DNA from 2 places in the Kocuria salsicia genome. Region 2 is predicted to be linked to the other one. Evidence: riboswitches for the same ligand, from Rfam matches in the RefSeq annotation. Region 2 holds a riboswitch; the other holds the start of a gene.
What was found. Region 2 has a riboswitch for S-adenosylmethionine ahead of ABD264_RS09450 (LLM class flavin-dependent oxidoreductase). Riboswitches for the same ligand answer to the same signal wherever they lie in the genome.
Positions count from the first base shown of each region.

Region 1: another riboswitch for S-adenosylmethionine. It lies ahead of ABD264_RS10275 (MetQ/NlpA family ABC transporter substrate-binding protein); the one in region 2 lies ahead of ABD264_RS09450 (LLM class flavin-dependent oxidoreductase).

Region 1 is NZ_BAAARF010000012.1:75,109-80,951, forward strand. Features, by position in the region: gene ispG (flavodoxin-dependent (E)-4-hydroxy-3-methylbut-2-enyl-diphosphate synthase) at 1-1,053, opposite strand, end outside; gene ABD264_RS10265 (methionine ABC transporter permease) at 1,231-1,887, opposite strand; gene ABD264_RS10270 (methionine ABC transporter ATP-binding protein) at 1,887-2,942, opposite strand; gene ABD264_RS10275 (MetQ/NlpA family ABC transporter substrate-binding protein) at 2,939-3,823, opposite strand; SAM riboswitch class IV at 3,918-4,032, opposite strand; gene dxr (1-deoxy-D-xylulose-5-phosphate reductoisomerase) at 4,084-5,343, opposite strand; gene ABD264_RS10285 (GlsB/YeaQ/YmgE family stress response membrane protein) at 5,517-5,780, opposite strand.
Region 2 is NZ_BAAARF010000010.1:78,346-84,188, forward strand. Features, by position in the region: gene ABD264_RS09445 (hypothetical protein) at 1-259, opposite strand, end outside; gene ABD264_RS09450 (LLM class flavin-dependent oxidoreductase) at 430-1,836, opposite strand; SAM riboswitch class IV at 1,920-2,034, opposite strand; gene ABD264_RS09455 (sensor histidine kinase) at 2,562-3,617, shown strand; gene ABD264_RS09460 (response regulator) at 3,614-4,306, shown strand; gene ABD264_RS09465 (hypothetical protein) at 4,310-4,477, opposite strand; gene ABD264_RS09470 (hypothetical protein) at 4,534-5,094, opposite strand; gene ABD264_RS09475 (hypothetical protein) at 5,099-5,647, opposite strand; gene ABD264_RS09480 (ATP-binding cassette domain-containing protein) at 5,644-5,843, opposite strand, start outside.

The sequences.
Region 1 (5,843 bases), on a different contig from region 2:
GGGAACGGTCTTGATGACCTCGCCGCGGACGAAGATCTGGCCCTTGCCGTTGCCGGAGGCCACGCCGAGGTCCGCCTCACGGGCCTCCCCCGGTCCGTTGACGACGCAGCCCATCACGGCCACGCGCAGCGGCACCGTGAGGTGGGCGAGACCCTCGTTGACCTCTTCGGCGAGCTTGTAGACGTCCACCTGGGCGCGCCCGCACGAGGGGCAGGAGACGATCTCCAGCTTGCGGGGGCGCAGCCCCAGGGACTGCAGGATCTGGTTGCCCACCTTGACCTCCTCCACCGGCGGCGCGGAGAGGGAGACGCGGATGGTGTCACCGATGCCCTGGGAGAGCAGGATGCCGAACGCGGTGGCGGACTTCACCGTTCCCTGCAGCGCCGGCCCGGCCTCGGTCACGCCGAGGTGCAGGGGCCAGTCCCCCCGCTCGGCCAGCAGCTGGTAGGCGCGGACCATGGTCACGGGGTCGTTGTGCTTCACGGAGATCTTGAAGTCGTGGAAGTCGTGCTGCTCGAACAGCGAGGCCTCCCACACGGCGGACTCCATGAGCGCCTCCGGGGTGGCCTTGCCGTACTTCTGCAGCAGCCGCTTGTCCAGGGAACCGGCGTTGACGCCGATGCGGATGGAGACCCCCGCCGCCTCCGCGGCGCGGGAGATGCCCTCGATCTGGTCGTCGAACTTGCGGATGTTGCCCGGGTTCACGCGAACTCCCGCGCACCCGGCGTCGATGGCCGCGTAGACGTACTTCGGCTGGAAGTGGATGTCCGCGATCACCGGGATCGGGGACTTCATGGCGATGATCGGCAGGGCGTCCGCGTCGTCCTGGGACGGGCACGCCACGCGCACGATGTCGCAGCCCGCGGCGTTGAGCTCCGCGATCTGCTGCAGCGTGGCGTTGATGTTCGTCGTGGGAGTGGTGGTCATCGACTGGACGCTGATGGGGCTCTGCGAGCCGACACCCACCGAGCCCACGCGGATCTGGCGGGTCGGGCGCCTGGGTGAGAGGACCGGCTGGGGTGCCGCCGGCATGCCGAGGTTGACCGAGGTCACGAATTTCCTCCAGGGAATTTGGCGTGCGGGGCCCGCGACACGCGCCCCGTGGGAAAGACTTCCCCCATTGTGCCCCACTCGTCCGACACGCGGCAGCCGCGCGTGACCCGCCGAACACCACGACGCCCCGGCAGCGCACAGGCTGCCGGGGCGGCGTCGGGAACTCGCGGGGGCGCCTCAGCGGCGCATGATCCTGCGCGCGAGCCAGTTGCCGAAGAACTGCACCAGCTGGACCAGGATGATGATCACGATCACCGCGGCCCACGTCACCTGGTCGTTGAAGCGCTGGTAGCCCAGGCGCAGGGCGAAGTCACCCAGGCCGCCGGCGCCGATCGCGCCCGCCATCGCGGACATGTCCGTGATGCCGATGACCAGGAACGTGTAGCCCAGGACCAGCGGGCCCAGTGCCTCGGGCAGGATCACCGTGGTGATGATCTTCCAGCGCGAGACGCCCATGGAGCGGGCCGCCTCGATCACGCCGGGATCCACCGTCATGAGGTTCTGCTCCACGATCCGCGCCACCGCGAAGGTGGCCCCGATGGTCATGGCGAAGATCGCGGCGTTGGGGCCCAGCCGGGTCCCCACCACGCTCTCCGTGAGCTTGCCGAGGGCGGCCAGCAGGATGATGAACGGGATCGGGCGCACGAAGTTCACCAGGAGGTTCAGGACGGTGAAGACCGCCCCGTTCTCCATGATGCTTCCTCGCCGGGTCACGTAGAGCCCCATGCCCACGGCCAGGCCGATGAACCCGGCCAGCACGAGGGTCACGGTGACCATGTAGAGCGTGAGCCCCGTGGCGCTCAGCAGCTGCGGTGCCAGTGTGGACCACTCCATCACTCAGCCACCTCCTCAACCTTGGTGACCGCCCGGAGGGCATCGACGGTCCGTTCGACGGCGTCCGGCGGGCCCGTGAGGGACAGCGTGAGCGTCCCGAAGGACCTGGACTGCAGGATGGAGATCCCTCCGAAGGCGATGTTGAAGCGCACGTCCGTGCGTGCTGCGTCCGAGAGCACCTCGCCGATCCGGTTCTGGTCGCGCACGTCCACCATGACCAGCCGTCCCGGGTGCTCGCGGCGCAGCTTCTCGACCTCCGCGGCGTTGGGCACCGTGTGCATCACGGAACCCACGAACTTGCGGGTGGTCTCGGCCTGCGGGTGCGCGAAGACGTCTGCGGTGGTCCCCACCTCGACCACGCGACCGCTGTCCATCACGGCCACGCGGTCTGCGATGGCACGCACCACGTCCATCTCGTGGGTGATGAGCACCACGGTGATCCCCAGTTCGCGGTTCACCCGGCGCAGCAGCGCGAGAACCTCCTGCGTGGTCTCGGGGTCCAGCGCGGAGGTGGACTCGTCCGCGAGCAGCAGCTCGGGGTTGGACGCGAGCGCCCGGGCAATGCCCACGCGCTGCTTCTGCCCGCCCGAGAGCTGCTCCGGGTAGTTGCGGGCCCGCTCGGTGAGCCCCACGAACTCGAGCAGCTCCGTGACACGTGCCCGGCGCTCCTCGGGCTTCCACCCCGCCCGGCGCAGCGGGTACTCGATGTTCCCGGCCACGGTGCGCGAGGTGAACAGGTTGAACTGCTGGAAGATCATCCCGATGTTGTGGCGCACGGAGGCGAGCTGGGTCTCCGACCGGCCGCTGACCTGCTGGCCACCGACCTCCAGGGTGCCGGACGTGGTGGTCTCCAAACCGTTGATCAGCCGCACCAGGGTGGACTTTCCCGCGCCCGAGTAGCCGATCACGGCGAAGATCTCCCCGCGCTTGACGTCCAGGGTCACACCGTCCACGGCGGTGACCTCACGGGGGCGTCGCTTGGGCCCGGTGGTGAAGACCTTGCTGACGTCGCGGAAGCTGACCAGGGTGTCCCCGGCGGCGGGGGCTGCACTCACTTGGTCTGGTCCTTCAGGTCCTGGGAGTAGCGCGTGAGGAGGTCCTTGAGCTCCTGCTGGTCCACCTTGGTGGGGACCGCGGTGCCCTTGGTCTCCTTCTTCTCGGCCTCCTGGACCTTGTCGTCGTAGTAGAACCCGGCGACCTTCTTCAGGGTCTCGTCGTCCGCGTTGGCCTCGGTGGACGCGAAGATGTTGTCGTACACCTTGGCGCTGTCCGCCGTGGGGTCGTCCTGGGCCAGCGCGGACTTGGGCTCGAGATTGGCACGGTCGAGGAAGTCGTTGTTCACCACGGAGGCGGCCACGGAGTCCATCGAGAGCACGGTCTGCTCCGCAGAGACCGGGCGCACCTTGATCTTGGACTTGTCCGTATCCACGTCCTGCTCGGTGGGGGCGATCGTGTCCTTCGTGAAGCTCACCAGACCCTGCTGCTTGAGCAGGTTCAGCGAGCGGGAGAGGTTGATCGAGTCGTTGGGAACCGCGATCTCGTCCCCCTGCTTGAAGTCGTCAACGGACTTCAGCGTCTTGGAGTACAGCCCCAGCGGGAAGATGGAGGTGGAGCCCACCGGGGTGATGGTGTCCCCGGAGTTGTTGTTGTAGTCCGCGAGGTACGCGATGTGCTGGAACCAGTTCATGTCGATGTCGCCGCTCTTCAGCGCGGGGTTCGGCTGGCTGTAGTCGCTGAAGTCCACGAACTCCACGGTGACGTCGTTCTCGGCGGCCACTTCCTTGAGGGCGTCCTGCACCGGCGTGGCCCCCACGATGCCGATGGTGATCTTGCCGTCCGCGGCCGGGTCCGTGTTGTCGGACCCGCCACCGCACGCGGTCAGGGAGAGGCCCAGGGTGGTGGCCAGAACGAGGGGAATCAGACGCTTGGTTCGCATGATCGTGCCTTTCCAGGGTCGGGAGTGGTTGCGCCGCGCAAACGGTCCCGCACTGGACGGAGGGTGCAGATCAGGCATGTGCCATTTCAGAGAAAAACCGCACTTGCCGTGATCGCATCGAATCGCGGCCGGATGGTCATCTGGGGCACCCCGCTACGGGAGAGGGTTGCCGTCCGGCCAGCCAGAGCTACGCGCCGGATCTCGTCATCCGCACAGAATCGTAGCACGCGACGTGTGACGAACCGTGACGCCCCGGGACCTCAACGGCGCCCCGCAATGCGCTCGTCCGCGACACGGCGGGCCCACTGCTCGGCGGCCAGGACGTCCTCGAGACCCGGCTGCGCGACGACGTCGTGCTCCCCCAGCACCCACTCGACCATGTCCACGATCTCCGTGAAACCCAGCTGCGAGCGGTGGAAGGCGTGGACGGCCTGCTCGTTGGCCGCGTTGAACACCGCCGGTGCCGTGCCGCCGGTGGTTCCCGCGCTCTTCATGAGCTCCACGGCGGGGAACGCCACCGGGTCCAGCGGCTCGAAGGTCCACTCGGCCGCCCGCGTCCAGTCGCACGCGGCGGCCGCGCCCGGCACACGGTGGGGCCAGCCGAGGCCGAGCGCGATGGGAAGGCGCATGTCCGGCGGCGAGACCTGCGCGAGGGTGGAGCCGTCCACGAACTGGACCATGGAGTGCACCACGGACTGCGGGTGGACGGTGACGTCGATCCGCTCCAGCGGCACGTCAAAGAGCAGGCTCGCCTCCAGCACCTCCAGGGCCTTGTTCACCATGGTCGCGGAGTTGGTGGTCACCATCACGCCCATGTCCCACGTGGGGTGGCGCAGCGCCTGCTCGGGGGTCACCTCCGCCAGCTGCGCGCGCGTCATCCCGCGGAACGGACCGCCGGAGGCCGTCAGCACCAGGCGGTCCACCTCCGCGGCCGTGCCGGAGCGCAGCGCCTGGGCGATCGCGGAGTGTTCCGAGTCCACCGGGATCAGGGCGTCCTCGAGTCCTGTGGCCGCGGCTGCGCGTTTCACGAGCGGGCCGCCGGCGATCAGCGACTCCTTGTTGGCCAGCGCCACCCGCCGACCCGCCCCGAGGGCGGCGAGCGTGGGAGCGAGTCCGATGCTGCCGGTGATCCCGTTGAGCACGAGGTCCGCGCCCTCCCACGCCGCGATCCGCTCCGCGGCGTCCGAGCCGTGCAGGATCTCGGGCACGGGCGACGACGACGCGCGGGCGGCGGCCGTGAGCGCCTCGCGCAGGCGGGCGGCGTCGTCCGCGGAACCGCTCGTACCCACGGCCCGCACCCGGAAGGCGACGGCCTGGCGGGCCAGCAGATCCAGGTTGGACCTGCCTGCAGCGAGGGCGACGACTTCGAACGGCGAGTGACCTACACCCTCCCCCGGCCTGCGCAGCCCGGCGGCCTCCGCGACGACGTCCAGGGCCTGCGTGCCGATGGAGCCCGTGGACCCCAGGATCACCAGGCGGCGGGGGGCATCCCTGGTGGCGGCGTCGAGGTCGGGGGTCATGGCGCGGGTCTCAGTCATGCCCCCAGTATCCCGCGTGCTCGGCCCCTGGCACGCACGCGGACCCGCCCGGGTGCGGACACGGCCTGGGGCACGGATACGGACCCGGGTACGGAACAAGGGCGCCACCCGGAGGTGACGCCCTTGTTCGCTGGGTCAGTGCGACCGCTGTGGACTCAGCGGCGACGGCCGGCCACGAAGCCGTAGATCAGCAGCACGATGATCGCGCCGATCACGGACGTGATGATGGTGCCGAAGCTGATTTCGTCGATACCGGCGTGCAGACCGGGAATGATGGACCCGATCCAGCCACCGAGGAACGCGCCCACGATGCCGAGGATGATGGTGACGATGATCCCGCCACCCTGCTTGCCCGGAAGGATCAGCTTGGCGAGAGCGCCCGCGATCAGACCGAGGATGATCCAGCTGAAAATGCCCATGTCTCCACCTCTAGTTACGTTTGTCACACATGCGGGTGTCCGCTGTGATCGTATTCAGGGAAC
Region 2 (5,843 bases):
GTGGGATCGGTTCCAGGCTGCGTACCGCCAGCAGGTGACACTCTGGGAAGCGGTGGCCCTCGTCCGGGCGGCTCATGGTGTGCCAGACCTCGCGGAAGCCGGCCCGCAGGAGGTGGTCCGCCATCACCTCGGGGTGCCAGCGCCAGGCCGGGCCCACGGCGTGGTCAAAGGAGACGACCGCCCGACCGCGGTCCATCGCCTGGAACGCGAGCATCACCACGCCGCCCTCCGGCATCCGCTCTGCCCGGTCCGCGCGCACGCCCGCCACCCTGCGCCGCCCGCTGCGGCACCGTCCGGAACTAGTGCCGTCCGGAACAGGGCCCCGGCGGCGCGGACCCCGGGCGGGAAACGGGCCGTTGTCCCACCCGAGTGGGGTGCCCCGGCAACCCGGCCGTGCGGCGTCGTCCTCCCTGCGTCCCGGGCCGCCGCTCAGCGGGAACTGGCCGTGGCCACGGAGCACGCGTCCGCGAACGCGCCCCGGTAGGCCGCGGCGGGGTGCGTGTCCTTCACGCGGTCCTGGCCGGCGCCGTAGAGGGACTCGCGCAGGGTGGAGCCCTCGTACTCGGTGCGGTAGCGGCCGCGGGCCTGCAGTTCGGGGACCACGTACTCCACGAAGTCCTCGAAGGAGCCCGGGCTCACGTGGTAGGCCAGGTTGATGCCGTCCAGGCCGCCCTCGTCCACCCAGCGCTCCAGCTCGTCCGCCACGGTGGACGGAGAGCCCACGATCACGGCGCCCATCCCGCCCAGGGCGCAGTGCTTGGCGATCTCCTCGCGCGTCCACCGCTTGTCCTTCGCCTGGAGGGTGAACGGGGTGAGGAAGGACTGGATGGAGTCGGTCTTGATGTAGTTCAGGGCCTCGTCCTCCGGGAACTGGGAGAGGTCCACGCCGGACCAGCCGCCGATGATCGCCTGGGACGCCTCCAGGTCCACGTACTGCAGGTAGTCACGGTACTTCTCCGCGGCCTCCTCATCCGTGTCCGCGACCACCACGGAGAGCATCGCGTAGATCTTCACGTCCTCCGGGTCCCGGCCCTGGGCCTGCGCCTGCTCGCGGATCTTGTCCGTCATGTACCGGGTGAGGTCCGGGCGGGTGCCGCCGATGAACACCGCCTCCGCGTGCCGCCCGGCGAACGCCTGCCCGCGCGAGGACGCACCCGCCTGGAAGATCAGCGGCGTGCGCTGCGGGGACGGCTCGGTCAGCCCGGCCCCGGGAACCGTGAAGTGCTCGCCGGCGTGCCGGATGGGGTGCACCTTGGTGGGGTCCGCGTAGACCCCGGATTCGCGGTCCTTCACCACGGCGTCGTCCTCCCACGAGCCCTCCCAGAGCTTGTAGCACACGTCCAGGAACTCCTCCGCGATCTCGTAGCGCTGGTCGTGCTCGATCTGGCGCGGCAGCCCCTGGTTCTCAGCGGCGGAGGGCAGGTAGGAGGTGACCACGTTGAAGCCCACGCGCCCGCGCGTGAGGTGGTCCAGCGTGGCGAACTTCCGGGCGAGGGTGTAGGGCTGCTCGTAGGTCACTGCGCTCGTGACGCCGAAGCCCAGGTGCTCCGTCACGGCGGCCATGGCCGAGACCTGCATGAACGGGTCGTTGACCGGGACCTGCGCGCCGTCCCGCACGGCCGGTGCCGCGGAGTTGCGGTAGATGTCGTAAATACCGACCACGTCCGCGAGGAACAGGGCGTCGAATTTGCCCTTCTCCAGGGTCTTGGCCAGGTTGGTCCAGTACTCGATGGTGTTGTACTCCGTGGCCCGGGACCGGGGGTGACGCCACAGGCCGAAGCTCTGGTGGCCCACGCACGTCATGTCAAAGGCGTTCACGGAAATCCGCTTGCTCATGCTGTGTCCTTCGGGTGCTCGCGACCCGCGCCCCGTGCGCCACCCACGGGCGGCCTACTCTGCGGGTCCAGCGCGCTGGTGCTGCGCCGTACTTGCCACATGCGGTGTGTCATGCGGCCCGATCCTCACCTGGGGCACCCCGCTACGGGAGAGGGTTGCCGTCCGACAAGCCAGGGCTGAACGTCGGAACTCATGATCGATCTGCGCACATCCTACCCATGCCGCGGGTCAGGAAAAATACGATGACCCGGTGCGCCGGTCTGTTCGGAACAAGGCTCCGGTGGGACCATGGGCCCCATGGGCGATCACCACATCAATGATCCGGAGCTGATCCGCGCGCTGCTCACCGCCCCTGCACGCTGGGCCGGCTGGGCATGGGGATCATTCCGGTGAACCTCACGGGCGAGGACGTGCATTGGGTGTGTCGGATCAGACCGCTACGGCCCGCGCCAAAGCAGCGGGGGCGCACATGGGTCAAAAAGCTACTCCCGGCAAACTTCACAACACGGACCTCTGAAGGGGTCCAACTCACACTGAAGGTAAACTTTTCCGGGCCGGGTCCTCTCTACCGACGACGGCCGAGCAGATAGACACATCGGAGACCCATGGTGACACATTCCGCCCCGTGGCTGATGGCCCGTTCCCCTACGGGATCACGCCCTCCGGAACCACAAGGTGCCGGGTTTCTCTCGGCTTCCGCCGCCCTGCGACCCCAGTTGGTGTGCGTGGCGGTGGCGTTCAACTTGGTGTTCGTGATTCTGGGCAATTTCTCCAACCTGCCGGGGATGCTCATCGAGGCGGCCGTGGTGCTCATGGGCCTGCTGGCCATGAAGCGCCCGCTGTTCTGGATACTTCCCTGCGTCCTGGAGGTGCTGTTGCTCCTGGACGGCGACCTCACGGCGAGTAGCGGATTCCTGATCCTGATGCCCGCTCTCGTGGACCTGTCCGCCTCTGGCCACCTTCGCGTCTCATGGATGACTGTGGCTAGCGCGCACCTGGTGTTCGTACTCAGCGCGGTAGCGTACCCCCAGGTTCCGTGGTCGACCTACGTGTTCCTCGGCTTCCTGCTAATCACCGCCGTGTGTTCAGGGACCTGGGTGTACATGAACGCCATTCGTCGGTCGGCGGACAAGCTGGCCTTCCAGCAGCGCCGCCGGGACGAACGGGTGGAACTGGCCAGAACCATCCATGACACGCTCGCGGCGCAGCTCTCCCACGTGGTGCTGTTGAGCCGCTCCATGGACCGCGAACTTCCTCCAGAGTTCCACGCGCGGAATCTCCGCATCCAGGAAGAGGCCCAGCAAGGACTCACGGACCTTCGCTGGCTGGTCGGCATGCTGCGGGACGACTTAGGCCCGCTCCCCGAAACCGGACGCACCGGCCTCAGCCGCACGTGGCAGGAAGTGGTGGGGTTGCTCATGGACAGTGAGTTCACCCCAGTGGCCAATTACCAGGTGACACAGGTTGTGACGAATCCGGACACAGAGCGGCTGGCCTGTAGGTGTCTTCGTGAGATCACGGGCAACATCATCCGGCACGCACTGCACGGGTCAGTGGTTCAGCTCGATATCACGACGAACGACCAGAGCCTGACCATCACATCGTCCAACCCCGAGCCCCATCCGGACACGCCCGCACGGTTCCCCACCTCGGGGTACGGACTCACGGGGATGCGAGAACGTCTCGGAGCCATGAGGGGAATCCTCAGAACCTCCCAGGTGGATAACACTTGGATCGTCTTCGTTCGTATTCCCCTCGCTCCCGGAACGGCAATCACATGACCACGACTCCACCCGCCGCCCCGCATCCCATTCGCGTGGGTCTGGCAGACGACGATGCCCTGGTGCGTCGGCTGCTCACCCAGGTCATCGACCGGGATCCTGGGCTTTGCGTAGCCTGGGCAGTCGGCAACGGCACCGAGGTGTTGAACCGGTTGTTGCACGCCTCCGACGACGACGCACCGCAGGCGCCCGATGTGGATGTACTCCTACTGGACATCAACATGCCCGGAACCAACGGGGTCGATGCCGCCAAAGCCCTCCACGAGGTGTACCCCGACCTTCCGGTCATCATGCTCACCACGCTGGACCGCACCGAGTACGTGACAGACGTGATGGGCGCCGGAGCTGTGGGTTTCCTGCGCAAGGACGACCGGGAGGACAGGCTGCTGACCGCAATTCGGGCAGCACACCAGGGCATCGCGGTGTTCAGCATGGAAACGGCCCGTCGGCTCGTCAAGGAACCGATGGGCCGAACTCCGCTCTCGGACGAATCCTCACCGCTGACGCAGCGGGAGACCGAGGTACTCCGAATGGTGGCGCAGTCCCTGACCAACGGTCAGATCGGCCGCCGGTTGGGTGTCTCCGAGGCAACCGTGAAATCGCAGATTTCCTCGATCATCGCCAAACTCAGTTGTACCGACCGCGTGGGGATGGTCAAGTGGGGTTTCCACAACGGGGTGCTCGGGTGAGGTTCACCGGCAGATCATGGGCACCAGACGGCACAGGCTTGGGGTACCCACGGGGTTCAGGACGGTGGGCGAGGGTGCCATGCGGCCCGAGGTCACTGCCTGAGCTGGGCTCACGCCCAGCGTGGTGAGGGTGACGGTCGCGAACGCAAGGGCAAGGGTCTTCTTGATCATGATGATTTCCGTTCTTTTGAGTTGTTGGGGATTTCGGGATTGCAGGGACAAACCGGTCAAGAGGCGGCCACAGCCACCAGGAGCACTGAATTGACCACGGTGACCACGAAGAAATAGATGGTCAGACGGGCACCGCTGGGCCGGAAGGCGTACCGGGCCAAGGCGCAGTAAATCGCGGCAGCGGCAGCCCCGAACACGATTCGTAAGCCCATGTGACCCAGGGCTCCAATGCCACGCCCGTCCGCGAGCAACATGAGGGACAGGCCGGTGAGGATGAACGGCAGTTGACCTGCCAGGGCCCAACACCAACTGGTGCCGAGGGACGGCGCGGGTCCCCGCACGATGCCCTTGTAGATCAGCCGGAGGGACAGTGCCTGCAGGAACGAGACCAGAAAGACCCAGAACACCACACCAACCCGCATCACGGTGAGCAGCGTTGCCGTGTCGTTGAACTGATTGTTCTGGGCATTCTGCGCCACCAATGACTCCAGGGCGGGCCCCACCACGTATTGGACGGTGGCGCTGTAGGCCAACAGAAGGATGATCACCGTGATGACGCGGGAGCTGCGGTCTTGCGGGAGCACGCGAACTGTTGAGGGCGCGATGGTGTTGGTCATGATGTCAGACTCCAATCAGGGAGTGGGCGGCCCATTCGGCAAGGGCCGCTAAGGCGTAGACGAGAACGGTGATGGCTATGCGAATGAGCAGCCCCCTCCGCAACGTGGCACCTTCCGGACTGCGATGTACCGTGGCCGCGAGGGCGGGCCAGAAGCGGCGAGCCAACTCGATGGTCATGGCCCAGGCCACGATCTCCAGGGGAACGTGGACGGCGGCCAAGCCCAGAGTCTGTCCCGCCCCGGCCAGGTGGGAGCTGGCGGCCAGGCCCATGCCCAGCCACAGACCGTTGAGCAGCATCATGCCCCGGGCCGCGTGCATGGTGATGACCGTGGCCAGGGCCGCGACCATCAGGTTGTGCAGCAAGATGTCCTCGGCTGTGACACTGGCTACCTCGTCCAGCCGGTCCCAGCGGAACAGTTGCGCGAGGCATGCCCCCACCCCGGCGCTGAGCAGTATCAGGCCGAGATCCGTGGGCAGGGTGGGGAATCCGGGGACGCGCGGCGACTTCCACCGGGGCTCGGGGATGGCGGCATGACTGACCATGGTGTTCATGCGGTGACCTCCGCCCGGCACAAGTGGCTTACGTTGACCGACTCCACCACCAGGTCATAGTCCGTCCATCGGTCCTCCTCGTGGGTGGCCAGCAGGACCAGCCGGTCCCGGCCGTTTGCACTGATCAGCCTCCGGGCCAAGGCACACGCCCGGGCGTCCAAGCCGTTGAGAGGCTCGTCCAGGAGGAGGACTTGAG